Regions from separate parts of the Caballeronia sp. GAWG1-1 genome, predicted to be linked through region 2. Evidence: predicted binding sites of a transcription regulator. Region 2 holds the regulator's gene; each other region holds the start of a gene.

Region 1 (9,923 bases), on a different contig from region 2:
CTTCCATCAGCGAAGGAGAACGCGTCAACATCCTCGGCCTTGCTGCCGTGGCGCGTTCGACCGGTCGGTGCTGTCGCATTCCGGCGGTTTGGCGAGACCATCGATGCGCTTTGTCGTTCTTGGTCGGACGGCGCATGGCGCATCGTGGTTCGCTGAACGTCCGACCGTGGAATCATCGTGTCCCCACAACTACAAAAATCCCTGTCTCGCTGCGCGCTCATTCGCGCCCGCGCGTTGCATCGTTTCCCGCGAGGTGCCGCATGACGATGCTTTTCGTCGAACTCGCGTTGATGCTCGCCGTCATTCTTATCGCATCGGAACTCTTCACCAATGCGCTCGAACATCTCGGCGAACGGCTCGGCATATCGGAGGGCGTGACTGGATCGCTGTTCGCGGCGGTCGGCACGGCGCTGCCGGAAACGACCGTGCCGATCATCGCGCTGCTGGGCGGCACGGCGAGCCGTTCGGTTAACGAAGAAATCGGTGTCGGCGCCATTCTTGGCGCGCCACTCATGCTCGCGACGCTTTCCACTTTCCTGATGACGCTCGCGGTCATCAAATCGCGTGGCTTGCGCGGCCGGATCATGCCCGAGCGCAGCGGCTTCACGCGCGACCTGAACTTCTTTCTCGTCGCGTTCCTGATTGCGGCCGGCGCCATGTTCGTGCCGCATCATGCGTGGCAGGTGCGGGCGATGTTCGCGGTCGGCCTCGTCGGCTTATACGTGATCTACGTGATCACCACGTTCAAGGCATCGGCGAGTCTTGTCGAAAGCGGACACGGCACGGAAGCGCCCGAGCGTCTCTTCATCACGCGCGTGGGTTTGCCGAACGGTATCGGGTCGATCATGCTGCAGTTCCTGATCGGCATCGTGCTGCTCGTCGGCGGGGCGAAGGGCTTCATCCACGGTGTGGAAGGCGTGTCGGCGGCGCTTGGCATATCGCCGCTCTTGCTCTCGCTCATCATCATTCCGATTGCGACCGAACTGCCGGAAAAGGTGAACAGCATTCTCTGGGCGCGACGCGGAAAAGATACGCTCGCGTTCGGCAACATCACAGGCGCGATGGTATTTCAGGGCACCTTGCTGCCGGGCATCGGCATCATGCTGACGCCGTGGGAGCCGCGCGTGGAAGTGCTGACCGGCGTGCTGATCACGCTCGCGGCGGCGGCATGGCTGCGCTTCAACGCGCGCGGCAATGGCGTGGTGTTGTGGGCGTTGCTTGGCAATGGCATCTTGTACGCGGCTTATCTCACCTTAACCCTCAGCCGCTGAAGCCTTCGAGCGACGCAAATAAAAAATGCCCGCGCGAGGCGGGCATCAAGAGCGAAGCGCCGCGTCATGTCTGACGCGTTCTTCTCGTTGTTCTTATTAAGGTTATCGGCGCGTGCCGGAAAAACTTTAGAAGCGCGCGGCTTGTTGATATCGTCCGGCGGCTTTCGCCTGATCCATCGACTTGCGGTACGCGGTCGAAAGCATGGCTTGCGCGGCGTTCGCACGGCCCATCGTTGCTTCGATGCTCGCCTGAATCCGGCGAATGGTCGCGAGCGATTCAGCCGGCTGATTCGCTTCCACGGCCATCAGGAGCGGCGTGCGCGCCTCTGTGAGTTCGGCCGCGCGCGCCCAGTTTTCTTCGTTGACCGCTGCTTCGATCGCCTCGGTCAGTGCCCAGGCGTGTTGAATCATTTCTTGCTGGTTCATGTTCGTTCCTTACGACTTGTTGCTTGCCAGCGCGCCCGCGCTGTTGGTGCCGCCGAAGAGCGCGGTCAGGTAGCTGCCCTGCGTCGCCATCTGCGACATCAGCGTGTTGAGCGCGGTGAACTGATCGTTGTAGGTCGTGGTCAGTTGCGCCGTGTAGGAAGCGAGCGCGGTTTGCTGGTCCGTGATGCTCGAAAGATCGGCGGTGAGCGCGGTCGTGCGCGTATCGACAATACCGCCTGTCGCGAGAAATCCGGTCAGGCTGTTGTTCAGTTGCGCGGCTACGCCCGTGCTCGAATTGAAGAGCGATGCCACCGCGCCCGAGTTGCTCGACAATGCTGCGGTCAACGCGTCTTCGTCGGTCTTGAGCGTGCCGTCCGGTTGCAGCGTAATGCCGATCGATGCGAGGTTCACCTGGCTCGTGCCGGAACCCACGCCCTTGGCAATCGTGCTGGAAAGGGCGTTGCGAATGGTGTTCATCATCGAGTCGCCGAGCAGCGCGCCGCCTTGCGAACCGGCTGCCTGGGTCGAGTCGAACGAAGTCAGCGACGCGGCCGTCGTGATGAAGTTGTTGTACGCGGTGACGAAACCATCGATGGCCGTCTTCTGCGTGGCCGTGTCCTGCGCGATGGTCAAGGTCTGCGTCGTGCCGACCGCGTCCGACGTGAGATTCAGCGTCACGCCGGACAGCGCCGTCGTGACCGCATTGGTCGAGCTGCTGGCAGGCGTGCCCGCGATGGTGAAGTTGGCGTCCATGCCGGCCGTCGTCTGCGTCCAGTTCGACGAGCTGATGGCCGTCTGCGCCGGAACCGCATTGCCGTTCGAGTCTGTCGTGGCAGCGCTCAACGTCGATGCCACGTTGAGTTTGGACAAACCATTGTCGTCGGGCGTCGTGCCGTCGGACTGCATGTTCGGCGTGACCGCCACGGTAATGCCGTTGGCCTGGCCCGTCGACGCCGAGCGCAGCACGAGGTGCGCGCCATCGGTGCCGTTGACGACCGCCGCCGTGATGCCGGGGTTACCGCTTGCCTTGTTGATCGCGGACGCAATGCCCGCGAGCGTGTTGTTCGAAGAGTCGATGCTGATCGACATGTCCTTGCCGCCCACCGACAGCTTCATCGTGCCCGTGCCGAGTTGCGCGGTGCTGGTGAACGCGGTGGAGGTAAGCGATTGCGAGGTGGCGATATTGCTGACCGCGACGGAATAAGTGCCCGCGACCGCGCCGGTGCTGGCCGTGCCGGTCAGACCCTTGCCGCTGCCGGTCGCCGTGAAGGCGCCGAGCGTCGTGCCGTCCGCGAGCGAACTCACCGAGCTTTGCAAAAGCGACAGCACGGACTTGAGCGTGCCGACCGCGGTGAGCTGGGTGTTGTCCTTGGTTTGCTTGGCTGTCAGCGCATCCGTCTGTCCGGCGACCTTCGCGTTGACGATGGCGGTGACGAGCGAGTTCACATCCATCGTGGAGTTGGTCGAGCCACTGATGATCGACTGCGCGGCTTGCTGGACGGCGCTGGTCGGATCGACCGTGGATGCCGAAGTGGTTGCTACCGTGGACATGTATGGCTCCGTTTCTGGCTTCTTGCCGTGAGCGGTTGAAGATGCGTTTTACTGCACCGTCAGCAGGCGACTCGTCATGAAGGCGCCTCTGGCGGAAATGCAAATCGGGAGGCAAGCCTCCCTGGGTACGTCGCCGGCGCGCCGTGATCGAGACGCGCCGGTTACTGCGTCGGCGATGCTTAGCCGAGGAGCTTCAGAACCTGCTGGGGCATCGAGTTCGCTTGCGCCAGAACCGAGATACCAGCTTGTTGCAGAACCTGAGCCTTCGAGAGGTTCGCGGTTTCTTGCGCGAAGTTCGCGTCGGTGATCTGCGACTGAGCGGACGACAGGTTGGTCGACTGCGCGGTCTGGGTAGCGGCAACCGAGCTGAAGCGGTTCTGCACGGCGCCCAACTGAGCTTGCAGCGAGTTCACTGCGTCCAGTGCGTTGTCGACTGCCTCGATTGCGGACGATGCGCCGTTCGCCTTGCTGATGTCGATTTGCGACACTTGCGGCGGCGTGTTGTTCGCGGTCAGCGCGCCGACTTCGGACGTTTGAGCTGCGGTTGCCGAAGGAACGTTGGTGCTGTTCAGGCTGATGCTCGTGCTGCCTGCGGACAGACCCGTGAACACGTTCGACGAGGCGAACGAGCTGCCAAGTGCCTTGTTGTCCTGGTCGGTGAACGTGTAGCCGCCGGAGCCGTCAGCGATGACGTTGACCGACGTGATCGTTGCCGCGGTGGAAGCTGCGGATGCACCCGTGTCGCCCAGGCTCAGACCGTCGACCGTGCCGATGACCGTGCCCTTCTGCGGGTTGCTGCCGCCGAGCGACAGAGCCGAGACGTTTGCTGCCGAGCCGAGGTCGATCGTGATCGACTGGCCGACGTTCGCGCCAACCTGGAACGTCTTGCTGCCGGCGGTGCCGTCGAGCAGGTTCGTGCCGTTGAACGTGGTTTGCGACGAGATACGGTTGATTTCGCTGATACGCTGCGTCACTTCTTGTTGCAGCGAGGTCTTGTCAGCCGTCGACAGCGAGCCGCTCGATGCTTGCACGGCCAACTGACGGATACGCTGAAGGTTGTCCGTGATCTGCGACAGACCGCTCGAAGCCGTCTGAACCATCGACACGCCGTCGTTCGCGTTCGAAACGCCTTGGTTCAGGCCGTTGATCTGCGAGGTCATGCGCGAAGCGATTGCGAGGCCAGCTGCGTCGTCTGCTGCGCTGTTGATGCGCTTGCCCGACGAAAGACGCGTGATTGCCGACGACAGTGCGCTTTGCGTGCCGTTCAGGTTTTGCTGAGCGACCAGCGAGTTGATGTTGCTATTGATACCGATCATTTTGTTTCTCCGATGAGGCCTGGCGCATTTATCTGAGTTGATAACGCCATCGTTTGGCGGAAGCGTCCGTCGTTTGTTTGTTTGGCCGCTTGTTTAGGTTTTCGGCCCGTGCTAGGCAAACTTTAGTGCTCGATTCGATTTGCCTGATAAATACCTGGAAATACGTGCTAAAGCTTGCCCAGCGGGGCTCTGCTGCCGATGCTCGCGGTTTTTTAATGCCCCGTCTGAGAGCTTTAACGGCAGACGGAGCGACTTCTTTCGTTAAAAATTCGCTTCAGACGTCGAACGTGGCCGCAGCCTTGCCGGCGCACCAGCGCTGCCACATCTGGCGCATGCTGGCGGAGAGCGCGCGGGCCACCGTGTCGGGCTGGAACCCCGGCGACTGCAGGCAGCGCTCGCGCATGCCGGCGCGGATCTGCGCGAGTTCTTCGACCCGGCCCGCCCATTCGATGCCCTTCGCGACGAAGTCCGCGCGGTCGCGAGCCACGAAGTCGCCGAGGCCCGTGTTGGAAAGCACCGACGTGCTGCCTCGGCTCGCGATCAGTTCGCCGGGCAAGGTGAGCGTGGGCACGCCCATCCACAGCGCCTGCATGGTGGTGACGCCGCCCGCGTAAGGGAACGTGTCGAGCGCGATATCGGCGTCGAGGTGATGCGCGAGATAGCGCACGAGCGACGAGCGCTGACGAAACTCGAGCCGGCTCACATCGATTCCTTCCTTCTCGAACCAATCGATCAGAATCGTGTGGCTGTTGTCGCGCGGCACGCCTGCGATCAACATGCGCGCATCCGGCACCGCGCGCAGCAGTTCCGACCACAGCGCGATGGTGCGCGGACGCAGTTTGTTGAAGCGGTTGAAGCTGCCGAAAGTGATGTGGCCGTTGGTGAGCGCGGGCAACGCGTTGAGCGCCGGCGCATGTTCCGAGGGCTTGAAAGGCGCATACGCCGGCAGATAAGCCAGCTTTTCGACGAACTGACCGTCGATCTGTTCTTCAGGCACATAGTGGCGATCGCCGATGTAGTAATCCATCGCGGTCATGCCGGTCGTGCCGAGATAGCCCATCCACGTCGCCTGGATCGGCGCGGGTTTGCGCGCGAAAGTCAGCAGGCGGTTATAGGCCGTGTGCCCCGAAAGATCGATCAGCACGTCGATGCCGTCCGCGCGAATCTTGTCGGCGAGCGCGGCATCGCTATAACCCGAGACGTCGTGCCAGCGCGGCACGATATCGCGCAGCGTGCGCGTGACCTCGTCGGTCACCGAGCGGTTGTAGTACGCGTGCACCGTGACGCTGGGATCGTTCACGAGATAGCGGAACACCGGCTCGATGAAGACAGCCACCGGATGCTGGTTGTAGTCGCCCGAGACGAAGCCCACGCGAATGCAGCGGTTCGGGTCCGGCTGGTTCCGATGCTTCTTCCACGTTGATTGCAGCGGCTTCTCGCATTGCTCGGCGAAGTACAGATGCTGCTCGAAGTACGCCTTCCGGTCGATTTCTTCCTTGTGCGACAAGCAGAACAACAGGTTCTCGTGCGCGCTGTCGCAAGTTGGATCGAGTTCGATCGCGCGACGCGAATGCATCTCCGCGTCGTCGAACCGCGTCTGGTCCATCAGCACCACGCCGAGCGTTTCGTGCGCTTTCGCCGACAACGGCGCGAGTTCCACGGCGCGACGGCAAGCAGCTTGCGCGTCGTCGAGGCGCATCAGCGAGCGCAGCGTCACGCCGAGAATGCGGTGCGCTTCCGGATAGTTCGGGTCCTGCTCGATCATGCGCCGGCATTCGGCTTCCGCTTCGAAGAACTTGTCGAAAAGGCGCAGGGAGTCGGCCAGGATTCGGCGAACGTCGATTCCATCCGGCTTCAATTGCAGATAGCGGCGCAGCGAGGGAATGGCCGACTGCAGGTCCATCAGGCGAACCTGGGCCACGCCCATGACTTCCCATCCCAGCAGAAAAGTGGGGAAGCGCTGCGTCAGGGTCTTCGCGAGCGCCACGGCTTCTTCGAGTCGCCCGCCATTGAAGTGCGCATGCAACTGCTGTACTTCCTGCGGCGTCGGCGTCGTGCGGCCGTTTGGCGCCGTGATGCCTTCGCGCGACTTTGTCGCATCGCGCAGTTCGGCGGCCAGTTTCTCGATTGCCGGCCCGCTCATGCCTTGCGCGACCGCGACTTCGAACACGATATTCGCCGCCGCGACCTGACCGCTGCGCGTCAGCACGTCGATATACGTAGCCCAATAGATATGCTGCGTCGGGTCCGTGCCGATCGCGGTTTCGAAGAACGGCACGGCTGCCTCGTATTGACCGCGCTGCGCCATCAGCATGCCGAGGTTGAAGTTGGCGTCGGCGTGTTGCGGCCGCGCGTCCAGAACGAGGAGATAGAGCTTCTCGGCCTCGTGCAGGTTGAGCGTCTGATGCTGCAGGATCGCGGCCTGCAGCACATAGGCGAGATCGGCCTCGAACTGCTGGTCGGCGTTCGGCGCGACGTGTGCGGGAGTTTGGTCCAGTGCTTCGAAGGTGTTCATGGTCTCGGCATTTCGGTAGCGTTGCACGGATTATCGAGCCGTCCACCTTGAGCCGAAGGGCGGAACTGGCGGGGAAAAGCCGCTCAGTTCGGCGCTTTTGCGCGAGGCACCGAAAAGCGCCCCGAGCGCACGGGCGCGTTCCCGCGTATCCTTTTCGATCCGTACCCATCAAGCATCCGGAGCACACATGCAGACACGCACCATCGGCAAATCGGATCTCAAAGTCGCGCCGCTTTCTTTCGGCGGCAACGTGTTCGGCTGGACCGCGGACGAGCGCACGTCGTTCTCCATCCTCGACGCGTTCGTTGATCACGGCCTCAATTTCGTCGATACCGCCGACGTTTACTCCGCGTGGATCGACGGGCACCAGGGCGGCGAGTCGGAGACGATCATCGGCAAGTGGTTCAAGGAAAGCGGCAAGCGCGACAAGATCGTGCTGGCGACCAAGGTCGGCATGCTGAGCACGCGCTCGGGGCTTTCGGCGGCGAATATCGCGGCGGCGGTGGACGACTCGCTGCGGCGCCTGAAGACCGATTACATCGACGTGTACTACTCGCATCGCGACGACGAAAACACGCCGCTCGAAGAAACGCTCGGCGCTTATCAGAATCTCATCGCCGCAGGCAAGGTGCGCGTGATCGGCGCGTCGAACTATTCGGGCGCGCGGGTGGAAGAGGCGCTGAAGATCTCGAAGGAGTCGGGACTGCCCGCATACGAGATCCTTCAGCCGGAATACAACCTCTACGATCGCGAAGCCTACGAGACGGATCTCGAACCGGTCGTCGATGCCAACAAGCTCGCCGTGGCGACGTACTTCAGTCTTGCAAGCGGCTTTCTGTCGGGTAAGTATCGCTCGAAGGAAGACACGCAGGAAAAGGCGCGCGGCTCGCGTGTGGAGAAGTATCTGAACGACCGCGGTTTGAAAATTGTCGATGCGCTCGTCGAAGTCGCCAAACGCAATGACACGGCGCCCGCGACGGTCGCGCTTGCGTGGATCATCGCGCGCCCGAGCGTGACCGCGCCTATCGCCAGCGCGACGTCCGTGCAGCAACTGGAGAGCCTTGCGGAAGCCACGCGCCTGCAACTTACGCCGGAAGATGTCAAAGCGCTCGACGAAGCCAGCGCCTGGCAAAAATAATTCCGCTGCATCAAAGGCTTGCAGTGAACCGAGGTGTTGGCACGGGCGCGAGGTTCTGGTAACATCGCGCCCGAATCGAGAAATGTGTCCGATTTTTGCCTTTGCCGTCGAGCGTGAAAATGCTCAATGTGCAGCAGACGGCTCCAAATGCGCGTTCACGTCGTTCCAGCGAGCGCGCAACTGAATCTCAACTCTCTCTCTTTTCCGGCCTCCGTGGCCGCTTTGCTCGTGTCCGCCGTGTTGGGTGGACGATCGGAGTGCCGGCGCGCGGCGGGTTTGTCCGTCGTGCAGTTAGAAATACGTTTAGCGAAACAGGATTTACATGACCACCATTACCCTTAAAGAAAACGAGCCGTTTGATGTCGCGATTCGGCGTTTCCGTCGCACGATCGAAAAGAATGGCCTGATCGCGGAACTCCGCGAGCGCCAGTCGTACGAAAAGCCGACCACCGCGCGCAAGCGCAAGAAGGCAGCAGCCGTTTCGCGTCTGCGCAAGCGCCTGCGCAGCCAGATGCTGCCGAAGAAGATGCACTAAGCGTCTTCGCCTCGGGCCGGGTGCGAATCTGGTTCGGCAAAGGCAAACGGCGGTGCGACCCGTAAGGGCGCACCGCCGTTTTGCTTTCTACCGCCGGTCTTTAGACGAACGCGTGACGCTTGCCGAGTACCGCGAGCCGATGTGGCCATTCCTCGACGCTCGAGTCGTCGTGAATCTGCTCCAGCTCCATCAATAGATCGATCACGTTCGGATCGTACGCATTCACATTCGACGCATACAACGCGCGCAATAGTTTGCCGTCGTGCGCGTGCCGGTAGTACGAAATTCCCACGCCTTCGAGCGCCGGGTCGTAATGCTCGTCGCGCACCAGCGAACCGATTGCGCACTTGCGCCCGTTCGCGCTGCGCAGGCGGCAGGAACCGTTGTCATCTTCCGATACCGCGCCTTGCTCCAGCAAATGCCGGCTGACGCGTTGGTAGATGTCCTTTGGACTCAACATCGTGATTGGGCTCAACATCTCGACACCCGAAGCGCTTATGCAGCCGTTTTCAGGAGCTCGGCCGACAGACCGAACTGGCGCGCGATCGAAGCAAGACGCTCGCGCCATTCCCATTTGCCGAAAACGTCATGCACGTTCTGCAGGCAGGAGAGCAACTCGACGGTGTTGGGATCGAACACGTTGATACGCGCGCGCAAGAGCGCACGCTTGAGACCCGCGACGCCTACATCCATATACGCCGGCACCACTTCGGGCGCCTTCGCGATGTAGCGAATGGGAATGCCTTCCATCGCCGTGATGTAGTCGCGCGGCTGAATGAAGCTGCCGATCGGGCAGCCGCCGCAGTATCCGCGATACGCGCCGCCGCCGTGTGGCAGCAATGCGGCTTGTCCTTGCACGAGAAGATGCTGGACTGCGCGGTTGAAAATGTCCTGATGGGTCAGGAAGTTAAGGCTTTTCATATTCATTCTCCCCTGCGCCCCTGCGCAGCGGCCAAGCGTTGAGTAGTTCGAGCAACCTGCACTTGCGGCACCGGAACAGCGGCGTTGTTGCGACTGCTGTCCGGGTACTGCTTCGAGCATGATGGTTTTCCCGGCCTGGACGCCTGGGTCTCATAGCGTCCTTATGCTCGCGTCGGATTCTTGATTCCTTGAACGATCCGCTTACCGACAGTTATAACGGTTCGGCTCGGTAAAAAGGTGCGGTGGCGCA
Region 2 (9,923 bases):
ACTTCATCGTCGAGCGCGATTTCGGCGACGACGAGAAGCTGCCGATCGGCTTTCCCTGCCGAAATTCGGATGTGCTGATCCTGACCGACGAGGGGCGCGCCGCGCGCATCGGCGAGCACGGTGAGTTGTGCGTGCGTGGCAGTTCGCTTGCGCTCGGATACTGGAACAATCCGCGGAAAACGGCGGATGCCTTCACGATGAATCCGCTGCAGCCGCATTATCCCGACCGCCTTTATCGCACGGGCGATACGGTTTATCGAAACGAGCGCGGCGAGATCATGTTCGTCGGCCGCCGCGACTATCAGATCAAGCATTTGGGTTATCGCATCGAGCTTGGCGAAATCGAGCACGCCGCGTTGCAGATCGAAGGCATTGCGCAGGCATGTGTGGTGTACGACTCGGCGAAGAAACAGATCGCGCTGTATTTCGAATCGGACGAGAACGTTTCCGCCGCCGCCATCCGCACAGCGCTCGGCGCGCGCTTGCCGAAGTACATGCTGCCGACCGCCTTTATGCGTATCGACAGCATGCCGCGAAACCCCAACGGCAAGATAGACAGGCTCGCGCTCTCGCAAGAGCAAGCGGCGCCGCGCCCGGCCGTCGAGGCGTGAAACAGGCTGGATTCGCCGCGACAGAAGTCGCATTGGCGCCGGTATTCGAACACGGAGTGAAATTTATGTTGGCAGCAAAGTTGATGGACTTGCTCAAGAGCGTGCGCCCCGAAAGCGACTTCACGCGGTCCGAGGATTTTCTCGAAGACGGTTTGCTCGATTCGTTCGACATGCTGACACTGGTCTCGACCATCGACGACGAATTCGACATTTCGATCGATGGGCTCGACATCGTGCCCGACCACTTTCGCAACGTGCAGGCCATTTCCCTGCTCCTCGCGAGATATGGAGTGACGCAGTGAACCTGTTCTTCAAGGGCAAGCGCATCAGCAGTCTGCTGACCGTCGTGCCCGCTCGCGAGCAATCGTTCGTCGAGGACATGAAGCGCTTCGACTTTCCAGAGGCGCGCTCGCGCAAACTCATGCAGGTCATGGGCTACGACAAGCACCGTCTCGTCGATGCCGATACCTGCGTGTCGGACCTCGCCGTCTTCGGGCTGGAGCAGTTGTTCGCGAGAAAGGTGATCGCTCGTGACGAAATCGATGCCCTCGTGCTCGTCACGCAAACGCCCGACTACCTGATGCCGCCGACGAGCAGCATCGTGCAGGGAAGACTCGGCCTGAAGCAGGACATGTTCTGCATGGACATCAACCAGGGATGCGCGGGCTTCGTCGTCGGTCTCATCCAGGCGTTCATGCTGCTCGAACAACCGAATATCCGGCGCGTCGCACTCGTCAACGCCGACGTGATGAGCCGCAGGACTTCGCCCAGGGACCGCAACAGCTATCCGCTGGTTGGCGACGCGGCGTCCATCGCCATTGTCGAATCGGCGGCGCCGGATCGCGTGGTCCATGCCAATCTGAAGATGGACGGCACGCGACACGCGGCCCTGATGATTCCCGCCGGCGGAATGCGCATGCCGTGTTCGCCGGCAACGGCCGAGTCGCGGGACGAAGGCGATCACAATTTTCGTGCGCTGGATCATTTGAAGATGGAAGGCTCGGAAGTCTTTACGTTCGTCCAGACGGAGGTTCCGCCGATGATCACGGCGCTGATGAATCAGGCGGAAACGACCATCGACGAGATCGACTGGTTTCTGTTCCATCAGCCCAACCGCTTCATGCTGCAAAAGCTCGCGGACAAGATAGGCATTCCGTACGGCAAGCTGCCCATGAACGTGGTGGAAAAGTACGGCAATAGCAGCGGCGTGACGATTCCAATGGCAACCGTCGAAAACCTGCGCGAAGTCCTGACGCAGCACGAGGCGCTGGTATGTCTCGCCGGATTCGGCGTCGGTCTCACATGGGGATCGATGCTCATGCGTCTCGGACCGCTGGACGTATGTGAAATGGTGCAATATTCCTGACAGGAGCTTCCAAATGAAAGATGCTTTTTACGCCAACCTCGCCGAGTTGCTCGAAGTCGATTCGGTCGACCCAGACCTGCCGCTCGACCATTACGACAACTGGGATTCCCTGACCGCGCTCGCATTGATTGCGTGGCTCGACAAGGAGCTTGGCGTCGCGATCAGCGCCAAGGGCATCAGCGAATTCGCTTGCGCGGCGGACTTGTTCGCCGCGCTCGAAAAACAGCACGCCTGAGCATTCATGTCGAATCCTTTGAACCTCGAAGGTCAACGAATCCTCGTCACGGGTGCGGCGTCGGGCATCGGTCTCGCGACCAGCCAGTTGTTCAGCGCGCTGGGCGCGGCCGTCGTCATGCTGGATCGTGACGATGCGCGGCTTCAGCAAGCAAGCGCCGGCCTCAACGCGAAGACGGTGACCTTCGATCTTCTCGATACCGAACGCCTGCCCGGCCTCTTCGCCGAGTTGGCGCAAGCCGGGGGACCGTTCTCCGGGCTCGTGCACGCGGCGGGAATCAGTTCCATTGCGCCTACCCGCTTGCTGACGCCCGCGCGCTATCGTGAAGTGTTCAGCGTGAATGCCGAAGCTGCGCTCGCGTTGCTGCGCGGCTTTCAGCACCGCAGCGTATGCCGCGCAAATGGCGGCTCGGTGGTGTTCATCTCGTCGGTCATGAGCATCGTCGGCTCCGCCGGTGCGTCGGCTTATGCCATGTCGAAAGCCGCGCTCACCGGCCTCGCAAAATCGGCGGCTCTGGAGTTTGCGCCGAGAAGTATCCGCGTCAATTGCATTGCTCCCGGATTCGTCAAGACCGCGATGTTCGACGAAAACTCCCGGCACTGGAGTGAAGAGCAGCGCAAGCAGATCGAATCCGCGCATCCGCTGGGTCTGGGCACGCCCGAAGACATCGCCAATGCGGCCGCCTTTCTCGTTGCCGACTCCGGTCGCTGGATTACCGGTTCGGTGCTGGTCTGCGACGGCGGCTACACCGCGTCCTGAGCAAGACAGTCATGAGCCACGAATTTCATAGCCTGATTACGGGCGCCTCATCGGGCATAGGCCGGGCAACGGCCATTCAGCTTTCCTCCACGCGGTCGCTCGTGTTGCACGGCAGGGACCGGGCGCGGCTGGAGGAGACGCGACAGCTTTGCGCTAACCCCGACGCCCACGCATTGTGGGTGCAGGATCTTCGCGAACTGGACGAGATCGAGTCCGGCTTCGTCGATTTCGTTTCGTCGCGCGGCATGCGTATCGAGAACTACGTCCACTGCGCCGGCGCGTGGATCATCGGCCCGCTTCGTTTGCTCGAGCGCGCGAGCGCGGTGGAAGTCATGAACGTGAACTTCATGTCGGCCATGGAAATTTCTCGCCTGCTCGTGCGACGCAAGGTGAACGACAAGGCGCTCCGCAATATCGTGTTCGTGTCGAGTACGGCGAGTCAGTTCGGCGCCAAGGGACTCGGGGTTTATTGCGCGAGCAAGGGCGCGCTTGATGCCTATATGCGCGCGCTCGCCGTCGAACTGGCGCCGTCGGTTCGCGTCAACTCCATCCTGCCCGGCGCGGTTCATACGCCCATGACGGATTCGATATTCGGCAACGAGCAAGTGCGCGAGCGCATGGCGGAGTCGTATCCGCTAGGTCTCGGGCGTGAAAGCGACATAGCCGGCATGGCCGAATTCCTGTTGTCCGACAATGCACGCTGGATCACGGGCCAGCAACTCGTGGTCGATGGCGGCCGCTCGGTGAACATTTCCGCATGACACACACGCTCGCAGCCGTGACCGGCATCAAAAATCTCATTATCGTGGGCGCGGGCGCGTTGGGGCGGGAAGTGCTCGTCTGGTCGCAACAGGCCATCGCTGCGGGAACGCCATGGAAGGTCAAGGGGTTTCTCGACAGCCGCACCGACATGCTCGACGGCTTTGCGTGCGGCGCGCCCATCATCGGCTCGCCTGAAGCTTATCTGCCGCTAGACGACGACATTTTTCTCTGCGCAATAGGCGATCCGTCGCAGAAGCGCGCCTACGTCACCCTGCTCGAAGACAAGGGCGCGGAGTTCGGTATCCTCGTGCATCCGACGGCGCTCGTGGGCAGGGACGTGAAACTCGGCGCGGGCTCAATCATCTGTCCGTTCACGCAGATGTCGTGTGATATCGACGTGGGCCGCCACGTGTTTATCGGCACTCACAGCAGCGTGGCGCATGACACGTCTATCGGCAGCTACACGCAGATTTGCGGCGCATGCCAACTGAACGGTCACGTCAACGTGGGAGAGGAAGTGTTTATCGCGAGCAGCGCGACGCTGCTGCCGAAGTGCAACGTCGGCGACCGCGCGTATGTCGGCGCGGGCAGCGTGGTCTTGCGACGCGTGAAGGCGCGTACCAAAGTGTTCGGCAATCCGGCGATGGTCATCGGCGAAGTGGGCAACGAGCGTTAACATGGCACGCGTTAAAACGGCTGCGCGGCTTGAACACATCGACGGTTACCTGTCGCAGCTCGGCTGTCGCGCCAGCCCCGAACCGACGCTCGCCACGTTGCGGACCTTGCAGGAACGCCACACCCGCCGCTTTCCGTTCGAAAACCTGTCGACGCTCTTGCAGGAGCCTACGTCCATCGACGTGGCATCGCTCGAACAAAAGATCGTGCTCGGCGGGCGAGGCGGTTACTGCTACGAGCTCAACCTGCTTTTTCTCGCATTGCTCAGGCAGTTGGGATTCGACGCGCGCGGCCTGACGGGACGCGTCGTCATGGGCGGCCCGGAAACCGCGTGGGCGCCGCGAACGCATATGTCGATTCTCGTGACGTTTGGACCGGGCGACGACTACATCTCGGATGTGGGCTTCGGCCGCATGGTGCCGACGACTCCGCTGCGGCTCGATACGGATGCCGAGCAAACGACATCGCTCGAACGTTTCAGGCTGCTGCAACGCGAGGCCGGTTACGTGCTTCAGGCGCGGATAAACGGCGTCTGGCGCGCGCTATATGTATTCGACTTGCAACGTCAGGAACAGATCGACTTCGAGATAGGCAACTGGTTCATCTCGACGCATCCGGCGTCACCGCTTGCGTCGCAATTGGTCGTTGCGCGCACGGACGAGGGAAGACGCAAGAGTCTCGTCGACGGCAACTACGGCGTCCATCATCTCGATGCGGTCGCCGAGCGCCGTCAGATTTCCTGCACCGACGAACTGCTGGCCGTGCTGCAAGACGAGTTCGGCATCCGCCTGCCCGGCGGCGACTTGGCGAACGTGCTGGGTCGACTCATCAAGCGCGTTTGATGCGGTGGCTTACCGGCCATCGAATCACGCGCTCGTCGTCCCCCACCCAAACGCCATTCCCGCCAACCATCTCCGATACGCCACCGACATCCGGTCGCACTTCTGATGCAACTCCGCATCGAGCGCGAGCGGCAGCAGCTTCGGCCATTGCGACTCCACGATCGGCGTGTCCTGCAGCAGAATCTCCATGTTGAAGTCGTACAGCTCTTCGTCGCTGTGCGAAGTCTCGTCTTCGTGAATGGAAACGAGCCACGCGCGGGTCTCGGTCTGCGTCACGGGCGACGCCACCAGCATGATATGCAGTGCGCCCATTGCCCCCGACGCCATCTTCGTGAGCTTCGCAACCAGCGGCCGCTTCACGCGATAAACGTAATCCATCATCGCGCCGCCCTGCCCCGGCAAACCCGCCGGCTGCCAGAAACGGCACTGGCGCGCTTCGAGTCCGTCGGCGCTTTCCACGACTTCATAGTCCGGCACTTCGGTATGCGCATCCTCGCCGAGAATGCCCACGTGCACGAACGAAAAGTGCGCCATGTCCAGGAAGTTTTCGACGACACGCGGCGCGGATGACTTCACCGTCTGCGGCGCAAGGTTGATGCGCCGTCCGCCCGGAATCGCAGCTTCGGGAAAGAAATCGAGCGCGTGCGCGGGCTCGCCGAAGCACATCCACACGACGCCGTATTTCTCCTCGGCGACGAACGCGGTGGCGCACGCGCGTTTCGAAGGCCGAAGCGACGGATTCGACGGAATCAGCACGCACTGACCAAGCGTGTCGTAGCGCCAGCCGTGGTACGGACACACGAGCTGATCGTTCGTCACCGTGCCCAGCGACAGTTGCGCGCCGCGATGCGGACAGTAGTCACGCCAGACATGCGCAACACCTTCGGCATCGCGCCATACGACGATGCGCTCATCCGCGACGATGAACGCTCGCGTCGAACCCGCCGGCACGTCATCGCCATTACACACCGCCAGCCATTCGCCAGCGAGAGAAAAGTCGTCGCTCATAACACTGAAGCATCCGCAGAAAACGCCGTTAATCATCTGTCCGAGATGCGTTCTTACACGATTCACAGCAGCTTGGCAAAACGTTGCAAAATACCAGTCGTCGGAGACGAACATCGCGACGGGGCCGCAATAAGACAAAAGCGCGACAGCAAAGACACGCGCAAAAGACCATAACAGCAAGAAATCACCACCAGGGGTTCAGTATGGAGCAGGCGCATCAACCGGCACGCCGGGCCTATGCCTTCGCATGGTCCGGCAACCGGAATCCCGAACGCGAGCAAGCCATGCTGCGTATCGGGATGGGAGCGGCAGTTCTGCTGGCTTATGCGGTGTATGCGTGGCGGCACCCTTCGGCCAACGCGTCGCTGATCACGCGGTTGATCGCGCTCTACGTGTCCTACGGTGCAATCACACTATTGCTCGTCAGCCGGATGATGGCGCTGTCCAACGTCCGGCTCGTCATCACCACTATCCTCGATCAGGCGTTGCTCGGCGCCATGCTCTTTCTCTGCGGCACGCTCGCCTTGCCGCTGCTGTGGGTGGTGTTCTGGTTTCTGATCGGCTCGGGATGCCGCTACGGCAAGCGCACGCTCGCCATTTCGTGCGCGATGGCGCTCGTCGCGATCGTCGCGCTGGCGTTGTGGCAACCGTGGTGGGTGGCAAACCGCGCCGCCGCGCTCGGGCTCGCGCTGAGCGTGCTGGGCGCGTCGGTGTATCTGAGCGTGCTGGTCGACAGGCTTGGCAGCGCGAATCGCGTGCTGGCGCGGCAGGCATCGACGGACCCGCTCACGGGCCTCTATAACCGTTACGCGCTCGAACAAACCGTGAATCGCGCGATGTCCGCGCCCGAAGCCGCCGACGCGAATACCAGCGCACTGCTACTGATCGATCTCGACGGCTTCAAGGGCGTGAACGATACCTACGGTCACGCGGTCGGCGACGTGCTGTTGCAGTCGTTCGCGCAATTGCTTGCACGGCGCATGCGCAAGACCGACACCATCGCGCGGCTGGGCGGCGACGAGTTCGTCGTGCTCGCGCGCAACATGCGCGATCGCAGCGCGGTGCTCACGCTCACCGATGGCATCCATTCGGCGCTCGCCGACCTCACGCTGGTGCAGGAGCGGCCAGTGAGCGTATCGGCGAGTATCGGCGCCTGCTTGCTGTCGAGCGCGGCAGAAGCGCATGACGCCGATATCACCGCCGTGCTGAGAGCCGCCGATCGCGCGATGTATCGCGCAAAGAGTCTCGGCGAAGGCAAGACGGTGTTCGCCGAGGCGCGCGACTTCGAGATGCATTGAGCCCATCCGCGCGCATTCGAGCGCCTTTGCAAAGGCAAAAGCAAAAAGCGCGCGGCCCCGGTTCGGGGCTTCGCGCGCCTCTACAACTCGGAACTCAAGCCTCGACGCTAGTCCACGACTGTTCCCGCAGCTTCGCACGCAAACGCGCCACGGCCTGGCTATGCAACTGGCACACGCGCGACTCGCTCACTTCCATCACCGCGCCGATTTCGCGCAGGTTGAGGCCCTTCTCGTAGTACAAGCTCATGAGCAGCTTCTCGCGCTCCGGCAACTTGTCGATGGCTTCGATCAGCGCGCCGCGCAGACTGTCGTCCAGAAGCGCCGACAGCGGGTCCGAACGATCGACGCAGTAACGGTCGAGGAACGGCTCGTCGTCCGCCGAGCGGTCGAAGTCTTCGTAATAGATCAACTGGCTGCCGTGCAAGTCCTGCAGCATCGACTGATACTCGTCGAGCGGCATCTTCATGTGCTCGGCGACTTCGGTCTCGCTGGCCGAACGGCCAAGGTTCTGTTCCACCTTGTGTACCGCCGACTCCACTTCGCGCGATGTCTTGCGCATGCTGCGTGGCAACCAGTCGTTGGCGCGCAACTCGTCGAGCATGGCGCCGCGAATACGCTGACTTGCGTAGGTTTCGAACTGGGCGCCCTGATCTTCCTTGTAGCGGCTAGCCGCATCGAGGAGGCCAATCATGCCGGCCTGGATCAGATCGTCGAGATCGACGCTCGCCGGCATTTTGGCGACGAGCTGGAGTCCGAGGCGGCGAACGAGCGGCGCATATTTCGTAAGCACGTCGGACTGCGAGAGTTTGCCTTGGGCGTTATACATCCTGTTCACCTTTCAATATCACATCGACGCCGTGCTGCTCATTGCATGATCGGAAAACGCCGCCGCTCGGTGCGCCGCTTTCCGTCCGCTTTCACCAGACTCGCCAACCGGAATGTGCGCGTCGTACTGGCTCGCTTCGTCGCCGCGCGAAAACGGCGCGGGACGCATCGGCCAGTGCAGCAGCTCGGCTGCGATGTAGCGGTAGTCGCGCGCCGCGGCCGTAGCCGGAAACGCTTCCACCGCACACCGAGAGAGCTCCCTCGCCCGAGCGACGCGCGCATCCTCGGACACATACCCTGCCTGCACGAGCGACACGGCCAGATAACGGCTCGCGACACCCGAGAGGTTGTCGAACGCGACCGCTGCATCGGCTGCGTCCTGCACGTGATTCATCAGCACGCGGAACTGGCCGATCGCGTGGGCGTAGTGCAAGCGCTTCATGCACGCATACGCCTCGGTGATCGCCGACGCGGCTACCCGCGTCACTATCAGAAAGTCATGCGCCTGCGCCGCGAGCGACGAGAGCGCGCCATTACGATCGAGTTGCGCATCGATCAGCACGATGTCCGCAGGGCCGTCGAGCAGCGCGCGTGCTTGCGCTGCGTCGTGGCTGATACGTTCATCGCGCGGTGCGGCGATCAGCGAAAAACCCATCGGCGTGCGCACCGCGACATCCTGCAGTTCGCGACGGCCGGACATCACCGCCGAGAGCGCGCCCGCGCCATCCACACCCGCCATGCGGCTGACCGAGCCCGCGTTATGCCGCTCGTCGATGACGAGCACATCCTTGCCATGCACGGACAACGCCGCGCCGAGATTCACTACCGCCGACGTGCAACCGATGCCCGCCGGTCCGCCCACTACAGCCACCACGCGAGAACTGGCGCGCGTCAGCAGCCTTCTCAGGCCTTCAGCCTGATCGAGCACGAACTTATCCAAAATGGACTCCATGCAGTTCGGTCGTGGCGCGTGCGGACAGTGCGGACAGAAGCGCCGGCACATCGTCGTCTTGCGGCACGAAAGGCGAGCCATCGCGCGGAATGCAGAACGCGCTCTTGATGAGGAAACGCTTGGTTGCGACGTACAAGTTCTCCGGCACCTTCTGACCGGTCGATACGTAATGCACCGGCAGCTTGTAGCGGATGACCGTATCGAGCACGCTGCCGAGGTTGGTCGCCTCGTCGAGCTTGGTCAGAATGCAGCCCGCGAGCGGCGGCTGGTCCGGCGCACTCTTGTAGGCCTGCACGACTTCGTTGAGCGTGTCGCCGTGGCTCGTGGCGTTCAGCAGCAACAAGCGTTGCACCGGCTGACCCGTGCCGCACAGCATCGCGATCTGGTCGGAGACCGTGCGATCGCGCTGGCTCATGCCGATCGTGTCGATCAGCACGATATGTTTGTTGCGCAGTTCGGAGAGCGCGAGTTGCAGGTCGGCGCCGTCCTTTACCGCGTGCACCGAGACGCCGAGAATCTTGCCGAAGATGCGCAGTTGTTCATGCGCGCCGATCCGGTAGCTGTCCGTCGTCAGGAGCGCGACCTTGCTG
Region 3 (9,923 bases), on a different contig from region 2:
AATGCGACCTTGCGTGGCTTTCGTCGTTGCTGTTCTCCGCGAACGGAGCTCGTGTCTAAAGCCTGCATGGTCGCTGCTGTTTGCAAACCCGGCTTAGAAGGTTTCCCAGTCGCCGTCGTCCGCGGTCGTCGCCTTGGCGCGCGGTGCGCTCACGGCGGCTTTCGCTGCCATACGCGGCGCGGGCTTCTTCGCTGGCTGTTGCGCTTCGCTTGCCGTTACCTTGATAACGGCCGGTTCGCGCGCGACGTTAGCCTCGTGCGAAACTTTTGTGGGTTCGGCGCGCTTGAACGTCTTCGCCTTCGAGACGGCAGCCTTCGGCGCCACGCGTGCAGCGGGCGCGGCAACCGTCTTGGTGCCTGCTTCGATGCGCCATTGGCCGACCACGTCCTTCAGTTGCCGCGTCTGCTCTTCGAGCGATGCCGCGGCTGCCGCCGCTTCCTCGACGAGGGCCGCGTTCTGTTGCGTGACGCTGTCCATCTGCGTGACGGCGCGATTCACCTGCTCGATGCCATCGGACTGCTCTTCCGATGCCGCGCTGATCTCGCCCATGATGTCGGTCACGCGGCGCACCGCCTGCACGATCTCGCCCATGGTTTCACCGGCGCGCGTGACGAGTTCGGAGCCGCTTTGCACCTTGCCGGCCGAGTCGCCGATCAGCGCCTTGATTTCCTTCGCCGCCGCCGCGCTGCGTTGTGCAAGCGAGCGCACTTCGCCCGCCACGACCGCGAAGCCGCGTCCTTCCTCGCCTGCACGCGCCGCTTCCACGGCCGCGTTCAACGCGAGAATGTTGGTCTGGAACGCGATGCCTTCGATCACGCCGATGATGTCCACGACCTTGCTCGAACTCGATGCAATCGCGTTCATCGTATCGACGACCTGCTCGACGACCTGGCCGCCGCGCGACGCGATATCCGACGCGTTCACCGCAAGCTGGCTCGCCTGACGCGCGTTGTCCGCGTTCTGCTTGACCGTGCTCGTCAACTCTTCCATGCTCGACGCCGTTTCCTGCAGCGACGCTGCCTGTTCTTCCGTGCGTTGCGAGAGGTCCGTGTTGCCGCTCGAAATTTCATGCGCGCCGACATCGATCGATTCCGCGCCGCGATGCACCGCACCGACCATATGCGTCAGGTCCGTTCGCATGCGTTCGATGCCCGCGAACAGACGCCCGATCTCGTTCGTGCTGTCGGTATGCGCCGACTTCGTGAGATCGCCGCGCGAGATGCGGTCGAAGTGATCGACGGCGTCGTTGATCGGCTGCACGATAAGGCCGCGCAACGCGATGCGCGTCCCGATGAGAATGAGCACCGACAACGCGAGCAGCGCGCCGATGGTCAGGCTAAGCGTCGAGATGTGCGACGCCGTGTTCGAGCGCGATTCTTCCGCGTGCTTCTGCTGGAACGCCACCGCCGCGACTACCGCCTGATCGAAGGACACGAACATCGGGCTGATCTTCGTATCCGCGATGGCGTGATACGCGGCCATGTCGTTCGCGCGGATCGCGGTGAATTCCGGCTCGACGCCCGTCTTCACGAGCGTGTCGTGTTGCGCCACGAGCTCATCGAGCGTGGTCTTCGGCAGCATCGGCTTATGGGTGTCGAGATAGAGCTTCCAGTTCTCGTTGCTCTTGTCGAGCAGATACTGGCCGCGGTTCAGCGCTTTCTTCGCTTCCGCGTCGTTGCCCGCTTCGGCGAGCGAACGCACGCGGTCGAGCGTGATGCGCGAGCGCAGCAGATACGACGAGGTCTCCGCGAGCGCGCGCATCGCGACCATGTCTTCCTGCGCGAGCGACGTGAGCGAATGGCTCGCCGAGTTCAGGCCGACGAGCGACAGCGCGCCGATCACGGCCGCGCAACTGACGAATAGCAGTCCGACGAGCGTGAGCATCGTGCGGATCGACAACTTCTTGAACATGTCTTTCTTCCCTGAGCCCGCGCTTCGGTACACGAACGCGGTTGTTTTAAGCGGCAACCGAGTCGATCAATTCCATCTCGCGGCTCGTCATGAGCTTCTCGATGTCCATCAGAATCAGCATGCGGCCATCCACGGTGCCTAAGCCCGTCAGATATTCGGAGGTCAGCGTCGCGCCGAATTCGGGCGCGGGCATCACTTGCTCTTGCGTGAGCGTGAGGACGTCCGAGACGCCGTCGACCACCATGCCGACCACGCGATGCGCGACGTTCAGAATGATCACGACCGTCTGGTTGTCGTACTCGACGCGACCCAGATTGAACTTGATGCGCATGTCCACGATCGGCACGATGATGCCGCGCAGATTGATCACGCCCTTGATGAACGAAGGCGCATTGGCAATGCGCGTCACGTTGTCGTAACCGCGAATCTCCTGCACCTTCAGGATGTCGATGCCGTACTCTTCGGCGCCGAGCGTGAACACCAGAAACTCTTGTCCGGCGGCTTCCGCGTGTTGCGCGTCGCGACGCGAAGACGTCGCGGAATGGATGTTTTGAATGTCTGCCACGGTAACTCCTTCGATGCGGGTGTTAATGAGCGTGCGCGCTGTGCTGCACACGCGATTCGCGGTTGAGCGCGGCCACGTCGACGATCAGCGCGACGCTGCCATCGCCCAGAATGGTCGCGGCTGAAATGCCGTGCACCTTGCGATAATTGGTTTCGAGATTCTTCACGACCACTTGCTGCTGGCCGACGAGTTCGTCGATCAGCATGGCGAAGCGCCGGCCTTCGGTCTGCATGATGGTGACGATGCCTTGCGTGGGCTCGGTGCGCGCGTTCTCCACGTCGAACACGGCATGCAGCGCCACGAGCGGCAGATACTCACCGCGCACGCGCACCACGCGCTCGCCGTTGGCGACCGTGTAGATGTCTTCGGCCACCGGCTGAAGCGACTCCATCACGAAGTTGAGCGGCAGAATGAAGATTTCGCTGCCGACCTTCACCGACATGCCGTCGAGAATCGCGAGCGTGAGCGGCAGCACGATCTTCGTGGTCGTGCCCGCGCCTTCACGCGACTTGATTTCGACGTGGCCGCCCATCGACTGGATGTTGCGCTTGACCACGTCCATGCCCACGCCGCGGCCGGAAATGTCCGTCACCTGTTCGGCGGTCGAGAAGCCCGGCATGAAGATGAGCTGCCACACTTCCTCGTCGCTCATCGACTCGGAAACCTGCATGCCCTGCTTCTGCGCCTTCGCGAGAATCTTGTCGCGGCGCAGGCCGGCGCCGTCGTCGCTGACTTCGATCACGATGTTGCCGCCGTGATGCGCCGCCGACAACACGAGCTGGCCGGTCGTCGACTTGCCCGCCGCGCGACGCGCTTCCACGGTTTCGATGCCGTGGTCGAGCGAGTTGCGCACGAGGTGCGTGAGCGGATCGATGATGCGTTCGATCAGGCTCTTGTCCAGTTCGGTCGCCTGACCGAACGTGACGAGTTCCACGTCCTTGCCGAGCTTGCCCGCGATATCGCGCACGAGCCGGGGGAAGCGGCTGAATACGTAATCCATCGGCATCATGCGGATGGACATGACGGCTTCTTGCAGATCGCGCGCATTGCGTTCGAGCTGCGCCATGCCGTTGAAAAGACGGTCGTGCAATGCGGGATCGAACGTGCTCGTCGTTTCCGCGAGCATCGCCTGCGTGATGACCAGTTCGCCCACCAGGTTGATGAGCTGATCGACCTTCTCCACGCCGACGCGAATCGAGCTGCCTTCCGCCGATGCGGCCGCTGCCGGACGCGCCTTTTTATCGGCATCGTTCGTATTGGCGTTGGCCGGTTTCTGTGACGGCTGGGCGGCAGTCTCCGGGACCGCCGCCGTCGCCGCTTGTTGTTTTTGTTGCGCCGTGGATGCAGACGCGTCGAGCGCCTGCGATGCGTCCGGCTGTTGCTGTAGCGCGTGATGCGCCGCCGTTGCCGGCGGTACTTCGACGGATGCGGCCGGCGACTGCGCCGACTGATCCGCCGCATTGCCACGGCCGATTCCGATCTGCGATTCATCGATCACGAAGCAGCACACGGCCACGATGTCGTCGGCGCTCACGTCCGACTCGAGCCAAAGCACGAGTTCGGCGTCAGTCTTCTTTTCTCCGACGATACTTCCCAGGTTACCTAGCTCCTCGGTCAAAGTCGCCAGGTCCTTCTCGCCCACCCCCCGTAGCGTAATTTTCAGGTGGGGTCCTGCTTCCGCTGCCGATGCTGCCGCAGCGGTTCCTGCAATCGGTGCGCCGTCCGTGACTTCGAACGCGCCGTCCCACGTGCCGTCGTCCTCGATCGCTTCCGCAGCCTGCGCGATGACATGCGCGGGCGGAGCGTTCGGGCCTTCGTAGGCGGGTTCGTGTTGTTGCGCCTTCTCGATGACGGCGGCGGCTTCTTCTATCACCGGTGCCGCCGGCGCTTCCGGGTCTTCGTGCTTCAGACGCTCGAGCTTCGCGCAGATCGCGGCGGCCGCGGCCGCATCCGGCTCGGCGCTCGCGCGATACGCGGCGAGCTGGTCCGAGAGCACGTCCTTCGTCGCGAGGAAGGTATCGATCATGTCGCGGCGCAGGACGAGTTCATTGTTGCGCGCGCGGTCCAGAAGCGATTCGAGGATGTGCGTCGTTTCCGTGAGCGCCGTGAAGCCGAAGGTCGCCGCGCCGCCCTTGATCGAATGCGCCGCGCGAAAGATCGCCGCGAGGTCTTCCGGATCGGGATTCGCAATGTCCAGAACGAGCAGCAGCTGCTCCATCTGCGCGAGCAGTTCGTCTGCTTCGTCGAAGAAGGTCTGATAGAACTGGGTAATGTCGAGTGTCATGCTTGAGTCACCGCAGAAATGCTGTTCAGTCGCGTTATTCGGTCGAGGTTTGCTTCGTCTTGCTCAGTGCTGCTCTTCGGGTTCCGACAGTGCCGCCACCAACTCGGTCAAGAGCTCGGGATCGAGCGGCTTCTGAATCCAGCCGGTCGCTCCCGCCGCGCGCGCCGCGTCCTTGAACGCTTCGCTGTCCTCGGTCGTCAGCACGAGCACCGGCGTTGCCTGGTAGGCGTGATTCACCCGCAACTCCGCGATCAAATCGAGCCCGCTCTTGCCGGGCATGTGCTGGTCCGTCAGGACGAGATCGAAACGCTCGGCGAGCGCCCATTCGAGCCCTTCGTTGCCGTCCGACGCGACGGTCACTTCGTAGCCCGCCGTCGTCAGCGTGGCGGAGAGAATCTGCCGCATGGCGGCGGAATCGTCGATTGCCAGAATGTTCTTGATCATGTGTGTCTCTTGCGGTCTTGCCGGGTTGACGGCTAAAACGTGTGGAGTCTTGAGAGTCTTTCGCGCGGATTTCGCTTTTATTGCGGTCGCGCCTGGAATACGGGCGCGAGTTTGTCCAGCACGGGAGCCGCGCCCGCCGCGTTGTCGAATGTCGCGGGCGGCGCGCCGTCGTCGCGCAACATGGCGCTCTCCGCGCGCCGGTTGAGCACGATGATGCTGATGCGCCGGTTTTCCGGGTCCATCGCGTCCTTGCGATTCAGGTTCTGCGTCGATGCAAGCCCGAGCACGCGCAGCACCTTCGCTTCGTCCATGCCGCCGTAGATCAGCTCGCGCCGCGACGCGTTCGCGCGGTCCGCCGATAGTTCCCAGTTGCTGTAGCCCTTGTCGCCGCCGGCGTACTTCACGGCATCCGTATGTCCTTGCACGACTATTCGATTGGGTACGTCGTTCAGCGTCTTGCCTATCTCGCGCAAAATGTCGCGCATGTACGGCTGCACGGAGTCGCTGGAGAGCGCGAACATGGGCCGCTTCTGGGTATCGACAATCTCGATGCGCAAGCCCTGCTGGGTCGAATCGATGCGTATCTGCTGCCTGAACTGGCGCAAGGTCGGGTTGGCCTCGACGGCCGACATGAGCTTCACCTGGAGGTCGTGCAGGCGCTCTTGCTCGCGGCGTTCGATCTCGCCTTCGGCTTGTCTCAACGCGGCTTCATCGGGTCTTGCCGACGAACGCACCGCGAACGGCGTGTTGCCTTCGGTGGTGCGTACCGTGCCGGGCTCGGGGCTCGACAGATCGCGCCCGCCGCCCATGATGATGCTGGAGTCCATGCCGACGGTCTTGCCGCCGACCATCGCGGCCTTGAGCGGCGTGTTGAAGTATTCGGCGATACCGCGTCGTTGCACCGGCGAAGTCGAACTCAGAAGCCACATGAGCAGGAAGAACGCCATCATCGCGGTCATGAAGTCCGCGTAGGCGAGCTTCCACGCGCCGCCGTGATGTCCCTTGCGGCCCGCGACGATACGCTTGATGAAAATTGGCCGGTCTTTGTCGGGTGAGCTCATGGCGTCGTTCCTCGCTTCACTTCGCGCGGACGCGGCGCACGTGTTCTTCCAGTTCGGAGAACGACGGGCGCTCGGTCGAGAACAGCACCTTGCGGCCGAACTCCACCGAGATGGCGGGCGCATAGCCGTTCAGACTCGCAAGGATCGTCACCTTGATGCACTGAAACATCTTGGTCTGCTCGGCCACGCGCTGCTCCGCCACGCCCGCGAGCGGGCCGATGAAGCCATACGAAAGCAGAATGCCGAGGAAGGTGCCGACGAGCGCCTGCGCGATCATCTCGCCGAGAATCGCGGGCGGCTGATCGGCGGAAGCCATCGTGTGCACGACGCCCATGACGGCCGCGACGATACCGAACGCGGGCATGGCGTCGCCCACTTTGTGCAGCGCTTGTGCGGGCGCTTCGCCTTCGGCGTGATGCGTCTCGATTTCCTCGTCCATGAGGCTTTCGATCTCGAACGCGTTCATGTTGCCGCCGACCATCAGCCGCAGATAATCCGTCAGGAATTCGACGATGTGCTCGTCCGCGAGAATCTTCGGGTACTGACCGAAGATCGGGCTTTTATGGGGATCGTCGATATCGCTTTCGAGGGTGAGCGTGCCTTCCTTGCGCGCCTTGGCGAGCAGGACGTAGAGCAGGCCCATCAGTTCCATGTACACATCCTTGTTGTACTTGGAGCCCTTGAACAGCGTGGGAATGACGCGCAGCGTCGACTTGATCGTCTTGATGCCGTTACCGAGGATGAATGCGCCGACACCCGCGCCCGCGATCATCAAGATTTCGACCGGTTGCACGAGCGCGCCAAGGTGGCCGCCTTCGAGCGCGTAACCGCCGAATACGGACAGCAATGTCACGAGCGTTCCAACGAAAATCAGCACAGTCGAGTCCTCAAGGTAGTTGCGGGATGACCGCCGTTATGTGGGTTTACGGCACGGCAAGGGAAAACTTTGGTGCATGACCGGGAGGTGAGGCAAACGCTAGAACCCGCGTGGGATGGGGCTCTGACGACATGCGGCGCAATGGCGCATGGCGCGCGGGGAAGCTACGGTGCGAGTGCCTTTTCGTGCGGGCGATGGCGGCGTATAGCTCTTCGCGATAAGCCAGTTGTTCGTGGTAGAAGGCGAGTTGACCGCGAGACGTGCGTCGATCTGGCAGCGAGCTGGCTCACCGCGATGAATGGCCTGCCATGGGCAGCAGACGTATGCCGACCAACTTACGAGGTGTTGGCACGGCGGCCGCTCGTCCGATCGGTTCATGCCGGCTGCGCGCCGTTGCGTTCGGTCAGCGCTGTGAGCGCGCAACGCAAACGCCGCCGTGATCAGCTCGAATCAACGCGCAGATCAGCCGGCTTCTATCGCCAATGCATCCGCGAGGAGGGTCGCGTCCGGCGCGGCGCTTTTGTCCTTTCCGTCGAGTGAAGAAAGGATGGCGTGATCGTCGAAGCGAAAGCGGCACAGCAAATGGCTCGACGACGCCACCCTCACCGCCTGCGCGGGCGAAAGCGAAGCCAATAACTGCGCCACGTCGTCCGAAAGCGCCAGCCGAGCCATGGCCGAAGCGCGGTCCGCAAGCAATAGCTGCTGCGCCAGAAGCAAGTACGCGAGATTAAGCTCGCGAATCTCCGCGAGCGTGGTGGTTGTGCTGGCCGTCATCTTTTACCCGAATCGATACCCGGCTCGTCAGGCCGTGCGGGAAACGTTTGCTCGGATCGCTCTGGATTGCGGCGATTCGGCCCCGCTCATGGTGTGGATTCGATTGTCGATGAGGCTTCGAGCGCGCGCCAATCGGATAAATCGACCGATTTACCGACGGAAAAGCCCGCGACGTCGTGTAAGAAAAATTCCTACGCGAAATAGTTGAACGGCTGTTTGAGCGAATCGGGAGCACCAAACTCAAGTATCGGCTGCTTCTCATCTGACTTGAAATGCCTCGAGCACGGATCGCTCCGTGCCATGCGCAGAACCGGCCCATATGCCTTAGGCCCGATCCGTGCTACTTCAATGCCTCGCGGCAATGCCCTGCGTGCGTCGAATTCGTCTACGTCATTGATATCGATGCACTTTTTGACTTCGTAACAGCCGTTGTTTCGCGCTGTAACAAGGTTAAGCGTTTGAAAAATGAAGTGTAATGCCGCGCTCGATCCCGATAATGAGCAGTAAGGGATAACCCGGTTGAACAGTTTCTTGTCCGGGCCAGTCTCGGGCGGCGTCTTCTACACGAACGCGGCCCGCCCGAACGGCATGCGTCGAGCGCTCGACCGGAGCGTGACTGCAATGCCTTAAATAACAGGAGAGTCACGTTATGCGAATCGCACAAATTGCACCGTTGCACGAAGCAGTTCCCCCGAAGTTTTACGGCGGCACCGAGCGCGTCGTCTCGTATCTGACCGACGCACTCGTCGACCTCGGCCACGATGTAACTCTGTTCGCCAGCGGCGATTCGCAAACCAAGGCGACTCTCGATGCGGCCTGGCCGCGCGCGCTGCGCCTCGACCCGACCGTGCGCGACGCGCTCGCGCCGCACATGCTCCTGCTCGAAACCGTCCGCCGCCGCGCGCATGAATTCGACGTGCTGCACTTCCACCTCGATTACATGCCGTTTCCGCTGTTCACGCAGATGGACACGCCTTTCGTGACGACGCTGCATGGCCGTCTCGACCTGCCTGAACTCCAGCCGATCTTCAACACGTTCACGAAGGCGAACGTGATCTCGATCTCGGACAATCAACGCACGCCGCTGCCGCAAGCGAACTGGCTGAACACGGTCTATCACGGTCTGCCGGAAGATTTGCTCACGCCGCAGCCGCACAAGAAGCCGGAATACCTGGCGTTCCTCGGCCGTATCTGCCCGGAAAAGCGCGCCGATCTGGCCATCAAGATCGCGGCGCAAAGCGGTTTGCCGCTGAAGATCGCAGCGAAAGTGGACAAGGTCGACCAGGAATATTTCAAGTCGACCATCGAGCCGCTCTTGTCGCAGGCGCATGTCGAGTTCATCGGCGAGATCAATGAAGCGCAGAAGCCGGAATTCTTGTCGGGCGCGAAGGCGCTGCTGTTCCCGATCGACTGGAACGAGCCTTTTGGCCTCGTGATGATCGAAGCGATGGCATGCGGCACGCCGGTGATCGCGTTCAATCGCGGCTCGGTGCCGGAAGTGATCGATCATGGCGTGACCGGCTTTATCTGCGAAGACGTGCAAGGCGCAGTGGGCGCGCTGCATCGGATAGATGAGCTATCGCGCACGGAAATCCGCGCGCAGTTCGAGCGTCGTTTCAGCGCGAAGACCATGGCGCAAAATTACGTCGATAGCTACACGGCCATGCTTCAGGCGGCCAAGCGTCCGGTGCTTCGTCAGGTCGCAGTGGGCTAATACGCGGCGCGCCAGACCTTAGGTATCGTTTAAAAAACCGCCCGACAACGGGCGGTTTTTCATTGTGTGAGCCCAATTCGACCCGCTAAGGATATTCCGAAGATTCTGCCGTTATCGCGTGAATTGACTGCAAATCAACCATTTTTGACAGTTTTGCCAAAGAATCGCGCTTAAACTCCGCTGCGCAAGAGGAGTTGAGCTTTCTTGCATTTTGTCAACGGTTGTTCATATTTTTCACGAAGGCAGGATCATGCAATTGTCGAAGCGTCTCGGCGCTGAAATTTTCGGTACTT

The links. The regulator FliA, encoded in region 2, starts transcription of late flagellar genes. The targets are predictions, from matches to a motif close to CTAAAGTTTNNNNNNNNNNNGCCGNTA.
Region 1: NCT03_RS00755 (flagellin) is a predicted target of FliA. The motif match lies at 4,664-4,690, and genes of this name have one in related genera.
Region 3: motA (flagellar motor stator protein MotA) is a predicted target of FliA. The motif match lies at 7,189-7,215, and genes of this name have one in related genera.

The regions. Positions count from the first base shown of each region.
Region 1 is NZ_JALQDB010000002.1:81,172-91,094, forward strand. Features, by position in the region: yybP-ykoY riboswitch at 1-139, shown strand, start outside; gene NCT03_RS00740 (sodium:calcium antiporter) at 261-1,271, shown strand; gene NCT03_RS00745 (flagellar protein FliT) at 1,398-1,697, opposite strand; gene fliD (flagellar filament capping protein FliD) at 1,707-3,248, opposite strand; gene NCT03_RS00755 (flagellin) at 3,428-4,564, opposite strand; gene NCT03_RS00760 (tetratricopeptide repeat protein) at 4,839-7,079, opposite strand; gene NCT03_RS00765 (aldo/keto reductase) at 7,267-8,217, shown strand; gene rpsU (30S ribosomal protein S21) at 8,540-8,752, shown strand; gene NCT03_RS00775 (phospholipase D-like domain-containing protein) at 8,853-9,212, opposite strand; gene NCT03_RS00780 (hypothetical protein) at 9,248-9,673, opposite strand.
Region 2 is NZ_JALQDB010000023.1:69,092-79,014, forward strand. Features, by position in the region: gene NCT03_RS13715 (amino acid adenylation domain-containing protein) at 1-611, shown strand, start outside; gene NCT03_RS13720 (acyl carrier protein) at 677-913, shown strand; gene NCT03_RS13725 (3-oxoacyl-ACP synthase III family protein) at 910-1,977, shown strand; gene NCT03_RS13730 (acyl carrier protein) at 1,991-2,212, shown strand; gene NCT03_RS13735 (SDR family NAD(P)-dependent oxidoreductase) at 2,219-2,971, shown strand; gene NCT03_RS13740 (SDR family NAD(P)-dependent oxidoreductase) at 2,983-3,732, shown strand; gene NCT03_RS13745 (acetyltransferase) at 3,729-4,409, shown strand; gene NCT03_RS13750 (arylamine N-acetyltransferase family protein) at 4,411-5,250, shown strand; gene NCT03_RS13755 (Rieske 2Fe-2S domain-containing protein) at 5,275-6,258, opposite strand; gene NCT03_RS13760 (GGDEF domain-containing protein) at 6,462-7,556, shown strand; gene NCT03_RS13765 (RNA polymerase sigma factor FliA) at 7,651-8,382, opposite strand; gene NCT03_RS13770 (MinD/ParA family ATP-binding protein) at 8,401-9,321, opposite strand; gene flhF (flagellar biosynthesis GTPase FlhF) at 9,314-9,923, opposite strand, start outside.
Region 3 is NZ_JALQDB010000002.1:95,452-105,374, reverse strand. Features, by position in the region: gene NCT03_RS00845 (methyl-accepting chemotaxis protein) at 94-1,911, opposite strand; gene cheW (chemotaxis protein CheW) at 1,958-2,476, opposite strand; gene cheA (chemotaxis protein CheA) at 2,499-4,760, opposite strand; gene NCT03_RS00830 (response regulator) at 4,824-5,204, opposite strand; gene motB (flagellar motor protein MotB) at 5,282-6,265, opposite strand; gene motA (flagellar motor stator protein MotA) at 6,282-7,142, opposite strand; gene flhD (flagellar transcriptional regulator FlhD) at 7,605-7,916, opposite strand; gene NCT03_RS00810 (glycosyltransferase family 4 protein) at 8,566-9,630, shown strand; gene aqpZ (aquaporin Z) at 9,881-9,923, shown strand, end outside.